DNA from 3 places in the Cytobacillus sp. FSL R7-0680 genome. Region 1 is predicted to be linked to each of the others. Evidence: predicted binding sites of a transcription regulator. Region 1 holds the regulator's gene; each other region holds the start of a gene.
What was found. Region 1 encodes LexA, which represses DNA repair genes until DNA is damaged. Its sites were predicted from a motif close to CGAACATATGTTCG; they were not measured.
Positions count from the first base shown of each region.

Region 2: a site for LexA is predicted at 1,086-1,099, ahead of MKY26_RS09535 (Y-family DNA polymerase). Genes of this name have one in related genera too.
Region 3: a site for LexA is predicted at 1,388-1,401, ahead of parE (DNA topoisomerase IV subunit B). Genes of this name have one in related genera too.

Region 1 covers NZ_JBBPAO010000001.1:935,167-937,447, forward strand. The annotation lists gene MKY26_RS04775 (DUF4257 domain-containing protein) at 35-319, opposite strand; gene lexA (transcriptional repressor LexA) at 516-1,163, opposite strand; gene yneA (cell division suppressor protein YneA) at 1,295-1,627, shown strand; gene MKY26_RS04790 (YneB family resolvase-like protein) at 1,642-2,281, shown strand, end outside.
Region 2 covers NZ_JBBPAO010000001.1:1,916,998-1,919,278, reverse strand. The annotation lists gene MKY26_RS09540 (NADH-dependent flavin oxidoreductase) at 1-697, shown strand, start outside; gene MKY26_RS09535 (Y-family DNA polymerase) at 1,166-2,281, shown strand, end outside.
Region 3 covers NZ_JBBPAO010000001.1:1,132,240-1,134,520, reverse strand. The annotation lists gene parE (DNA topoisomerase IV subunit B) at 1-1,155, opposite strand, end outside; gene MKY26_RS05770 (CoA-binding protein) at 1,485-1,898, opposite strand; gene plsY (glycerol-3-phosphate 1-O-acyltransferase PlsY) at 2,213-2,281, shown strand, end outside.

The DNA of each region.
Region 1 (2,281 bases):
AACAAAAAACCGTTCATAAGAACGGAATAAAATTTTATTCTTGATCTTTTACTTTTAGGGTATCTAATAATTTTAAGATACCCTCACCTCCCATACCAGATACGAGAGAGATGATGAAAACAGCAGTGGGGGAATCCGGTGTTGTTGTCACAATGACAAATACGGCCGCCAGTCCTCCTAGTAAGATGTCTTCTAAGAACCCTAAATAAATGAATTTTTTCGTCATCCGTGGCTTGACTAGTTTGCCTAATCTCTGCAAATGTCCTGCAACACCGACAATTCCACCAATCAACGCAGCGAAGAGAATGTTCATTAACATTTTTCCTTCACACTCCTAAAGCCGAGATTTTTTTGCGACCTTAGGTTGATTCTTGGTGTAAATTTCATTATAATATATTTTTGTCTCGATGTAATGATTCTATTTTACTGAATTTTTCAAATTTTATAATTGTATGAGTAACATATAAAGATAATTGCAAACTATTAAAAAGGAGTGTCAATAATGACACTCTTTTTTAATGTATTTGACGATAAACACCAATAACTTTGCCTAAAATAGATACATTGTGCAAGATAATCGGCTCCATAGTAGGGTTTTCTGGTTGCAAGCGGATAAAGTTCTTCTCTTTAAAGAATCGCTTAACGGTGGCCTCATCATCTTCTGTCATAGCAACCACGATTTCTCCATTATTTGCTGTTTGTTGCTGCTTGACTATGACATAATCACCATCTAATATGCCAGCTTCAATCATACTTTCTCCCATAATTTCAAGCATGAAGATATTTTCATCACTCGGAGCCATTCTTTCAGGTAAAGGGAAATATTCCTCAACATTCTCAATCGCAGTAATGGGGTGACCAGCAGTAACCTTACCGATAATAGGTACGTTCACCGTTTGCACTTTAGGTATTGGGTTGCTCTCTTCTAGATTTAATACCTCAATGGCACGGGGTTTTGTCGGATCTCGACGAATAAGACCTTTACTCTCTAGTCTGGCTAGATGGCCATGTACGGTTGAACTTGAAGCAAGTCCAACAGCTTCACCTATTTCCCTAACGGAAGGTGGATAACCTTTTTGTTTTACTTCATCTTTTATAAAATTCAATATATCTTGCTGCCTCTTAGATAATTTCACGCTATCACGCACCTTCGTCAATTTCATTAAGATTATTATACCATCAGTAGTAAATAGATACAAACATAAGTTCGAATTTTCTTATTGACAGAAACAAATGTTCGCATTATACTAAAATTATTAAATCGAACATATATTCTATTCAGGGGTGGCAATTAATGATAAAACAATTGTGGAATTCTTATAGTTATGCTATTATTCTTATCGCTTTTAGTTTCGGTATGGTTTTCTTATTATTTTTGAACACTGGTAATGCAAATCAGGAGGAATATGTAAAAGTTGAAGTAAAACAAGGAGATTCTTTATGGAAAATAGCGGAGGAGTTTAAAGATGCCCATAATATGTCTTCTAAAGACTTTGTTGCTTGGGTAGAAGAATTTAATCATATACATTTAGGTAAAATACATCCTGGTGATACGGTATATCTTCCCATTACAAATGGTGAAATAATATCTGAAACAAATTTAGCTAGTGTGATATTAGAAGACTAAAGGAATGAAAGAGAATGAATGTAATTATATATTGCAGGGTGAGTACGACGAAGGATACCCAGGAAACGTCTCTTGCTAGACAAGAAGAAGAACTTTTACATTTAGCGAGAATGAAGGATATGAATGTAGTTGAAGTCATACGTGAGAAAGCAAGTGGCTATGATTTAGAAAGAATTGGTGTGTTGCAATTATTGGAGTTACTTAAACAAAATCAAGCAGAGGCTGTTCTTATTCAAGATGAAACCAGGATTGGAAGAGGAAATGCTAAAATTGCCATCTTACATTGTATACTTAAAGAAAATGGGAAGATTTATACAATTGCCCATAATGGAGAATTGCAACTTTCAGATTCTGATTCTATGGTATTACAAATTGTTAGCATGGTTGAAGAGTATCAAAGAAAACTACATAATGTAAAAATAAAAAGAGGGATGCAAAAAGCTGTTCAAAAAGGCTTTCGACCTGAAAAAAATTTAAAAAACCAAGGAAATATAAACGGAAGAGAACGAATAGAGGTACCAATAGAAGAAATAGTAAAATTGAGACAAAATAACCTTACTTTTGCAGAAATTGCTGCAACGTTAAGAGGCTTTGGTTATAAAATATCTAAAGCGACAGTAAACCGTAGGTATAATGAATATATAGATGATATAG
Region 2 (2,281 bases), 980 kb from region 1:
AGGGGAAATTGAAGAAATCATCGAAGCTTTTGGAGAAGCAACGAGAAGAGCAATTGAAGCAGGTTTTGATGGAGTAGAAATTCATGGTGCAAACGGGTATTTAGTACAGCAGTTTTATTCCCCTTATACGAATAACCGTACGGATGAATGGGGTGGATCCGTAGAAAATCGGATGAAGTTTCCATTGGCTGTTGCGGAAGCTTGCCAAAAAGCGATTGATAAGCATGCAAAGAGACCATTTATTTTCGGTTATCGCTTCTCACCTGAAGAGCCGTCGACACCTGGTTTAACAATGACTGAAACCTTTCAACTAGTGGATGCCTTATCAAATCTTCCATTCGATTATTTGCACATTTCCCTTATGCATGCACTATCTACTCCTCACCGCGGGGCGGATACAGAGCGCACAAGAATTGAGCTGGTGAATGAAGTAATTAACGGACGCGTTCCGTTGATGGCCGTTGGAAAAGTGAATTCACCTGATGATGCATTAGCTGTTAGAGAACGAAATATACCGCTTATTGCTATAGGTAGAGAATTGCTCATTTCACCAAGATGGGCTGCATATATTCAAGAAGATCGTCTTGAGAAAATAGAATATGCCCTGAATTTAAAAGAAAGAGATAAATATGACATTCCGAACGGATTATGGGAAGTGATCCTAGCTGCAGAAGGTTGGGTCCCATTTACTCGCTAGGAATCTTTAGAAAACAGGAACATGAACAATTTGTTCATGTTTTTTTTGTGTCTTATTTTGGTTACAAAAGAGATTTGCTCGTACAAACCGCCAAAGAAGCGGAGCAACACTGATTTTTTCGACTATCCATTAAACATTCCCGTTAAATAACAGGCATGTCAAATAAAAGAGGAAAAGCTGGGACTTTTTTTGATTATAGATTTAGGTAAAATATCATAATATGTCGAATATTTATACATAGAATAATGGAAGGAGCAGCCTTCTGCTGTACAAGAGTTTGTTTTACCCATAGTCCATCTCATCTAATGATAGAGCTATTCTTATTTAATCCCAGCTTTTGTCTAGGCAGTCGAATATAAGAAATTCGTCGTAAAATTTCCATTGAAAGAGAACGTATATTCGGTTAATATTATGGGTATAAATAAACGGAACATAAGTTCTTATTTTATAGTGAGAAGAGGCAATCTAATGGTTGATTATAGTGTAATGCCAAAACAACAAATTTTATGTATAGATATGAAGAGCTTCTATGCCAGTTGTTCAGCTGTTATACGGGGATTAGATCCAATGGAATGCTATCTTGTAGTGGCGGGAAATCATGATCGTAAAGGTAGTGTCATTCTTGCTGCTTCACCGAGAATGAAGAAAGAATTTGGCATAAAAACAGGGTCGCGGCTATTTGAAGTACCCAATGACCCGCGCATTATTATTGAAGAGCCAAAGATGGCTACGTATTTACGTGTCTCTATGGAAATTACACGTGTATTTCATCGCTATGTACCAAAAGAGGCTGTGCACACTTATAGTGTCGATGAAAGTTTTATTCGTATTGACGGAACAGAACATATATGGGGTGACGCCTATACGATTGCCCAAAAGATAAAAGATGATATCGAAAGGGAATTTCAACTACCTTCATCTGTTGGAATTGGTCCTAATATGTTAATGGCAAAGCTTTGTCTTGATTTAGAAGCAAAGAAGGCTGGTATTGCTGAGTGGACTTATGAGCAGATAGAAGAAAAGCTTTGGCCGATTTCTCCATTAAGTCAAATGTGGGGTATAGGCAGTAGAATGGAGAAAAATTTGAACAGTATGGGCATTTTCACGGTTGGTCAGCTTGCCCATTTTAATCTAACTACACTAGAAAAAAAGTTTGGTATTATGGGCAATCAGCTATATTATCACGCATGGGGAATAGATTTGTCAGAAATCGGTGCTCCGATTTTACAAGGTCAAATTAGCTTTGGGAAAAGTCAAATCTTGCTTCGAGATTATACTGATAGAGAAGAAATCAAGCATGTTGTTTTAGAGATGTGTGAGGAGGTTGCAAGAAGGGCGCGCACACATCGTAAGGCTGGAAGAACCGTTCATTTTGGGCTTGGATATAGCAAGGATGAGTTTGGTGGTGGATTTTATCGTTCTCGGACAATGGAGGAGCCGACAAATGTAACAATGACCATTTATCATGTTTGTTTAGCTTTATTAGATGAACATTATAACGGCAAAACGGTTCGGAAGATTACTATTTCTCTTGGACAAATAACCGATGATCACGAGTATCAGCTTAGTTTATTTGATCAAAAC
Region 3 (2,281 bases), 200 kb from region 1:
TGCTTGAAAAGCTCTAATTGCTTTCTTAATTAATAAAGAGCTTGTATCTGGATTTTCTTCAAGGAAGTAAGAGAGATACTCTGATACAACAGCATCGACAGCTGAACGCGCTTCGCTTGTTCCGAGCTTGCCCTTTGTTTGTCCTTCAAATTGTAACAGTTCTTCGGGTACACGTACTGAGACAATCGCCGCAAAACCTTCTCGTAAATCAGTTCCTTCTAAGTTCTTATCTTTCTCTTTTAGAAGCTGAACTTTACGGGCATATTCATTGAACACCCTAGTCATCGCTGTTTTAGCTCCAGCTTCATGTGTCCCTCCATCTTTCGTACGAACATTATTGACAAAAGAAAGGACATTTTCTGAAAAACCATCATTAAATTGGAAGGCAAAATCAACTTCAATACCATTATGCTCCCCTTCAAAACTAACTACTGGATGGAGCGTATCTTTTTCTTCATTTAGGTACTGAACAAATGCTTCAATCCCATTTTCATAATGATAAATCTCTTTAAGATCATGACGTTCATCCGTTATCTCGATTTTCATCCCTTTTAAGAGAAAAGCGGATTCACGTAATCGTTCACTTAGCACTTCAAAATTATATGTAGTTGTTGAGAAAATTGTCGAATCTGGTTTAAAGTGGATCGTTGTCCCTACTTGATTCGTTTTACCAACCTTCTCAAGCGTGGTTACTGGCTTTCCGCCGTTTTCAAACCGCTGTTCATAAACAATTCCATCGCGTTTAATTTTAACGACTAACCATTGTGATAAGGCGTTAACAACTGAAGCACCTACACCATGAAGTCCACCACTTGTTTTGTATCCACCTTGGCCAAACTTTCCTCCAGCGTGCAACACAGTCAATATGACTTCGGTTGTAGGTTTGCCCATCTTGTGCATTCCGGTCGGCATTCCTCGACCTTTATCTTGAACACTAATTGAATTGTCTTTATGTATTTTGACAATGATATGATCGCCGAAACCTGCAAGTGCTTCATCTACAGCGTTATCGACTATTTCGTATACAAGATGGTGTAGCCCTCTTGCATCCGTACTTCCAATGTACATTCCGGGACGTTTTCTAACAGCTTCTAATCCCTCAAGTACTTGTATGGCATCATCATTATAGTCAAATACTTCCTGATTTTTTGCCACAAGCATTCCCCTTTCATCTCTTCAAAAACCATCTATTGTCTATCAATCCGAGTCGGCAATAGAGTTTGATTATATCATAACCGCGCCTTTATGCACCTCTCTACAATAGATATCGGTTTATTATTCCATTCTTATTCACTATATTCCTTCTTATCATGCGAGTCGTATGCATATATGTTCCCCATTGTAACATGCATTAAGGTCATGTATATACTGTTGCAAGAGGCGAATAAGAACAAACGTTCTAATCATTATATCATATTTATACGTCTAAACCGCATATGAAAGAAAAAGCATGAAATCAATGTCATGATCCCATGCTACAAATGTTATTTTGTTAGCGCATGCTCTACTTTAATGCATCGATCCATGATCACGGTATAACCAGCATCACTTAACTGCTGAAATACGTCTTCATCTACAACACCTAGCTGAGTCCAAAAAATGGGACAATCAATATTTTGAAATTCACTCGCAAGACTTGGCAAATATTCCGAACGTCTAAAGACATTAACAATATCCACTTTGCCTTCTATTTCAGCTAATGATGCAACCGCTTTTACACCTAATACTTCCTTAACTTTGGGATTAACAGGGATGATTTCGTAACCACTTTTTTGCATGGCTTCACTTACCATATAGGATGTACGATTAGGTTTATCACTTAAACCTACGACGGCAATCCTCTTTGCTTGTTTTAACATCTTTCCGATTTCAGTTCTTGATGGGTTTTCTATACTCAATACATTCACCTCTTATTTTGAACTCTACACTATTTTATCTGAATTAAAGTATAAATGCGAATAGATCGCAATGCTGTTCTTTCTGACATACAGCTTCATCTTTTTTATAAAGCTTTCCTTTTCGCTAAATATCACGTAATCCACTTAACAAAAAAGTTCTTTTCTACTAATTTTAATCATATATCTATTTAACATTCGTTTCATACTAGGGTAATCTTTGCAATTGAAAAGATATTTTAAAAGCAACATAGTACATTCACTTATTTACGTGGTACAATATAAGAACTGTATTTTTATTCCGTGGGGGAGAGTTTATGACATTTGAAGTAATCATCGTTTTTCTTATTGCTTATTTAATTGGTTCCATTCCATCTGGATTAATC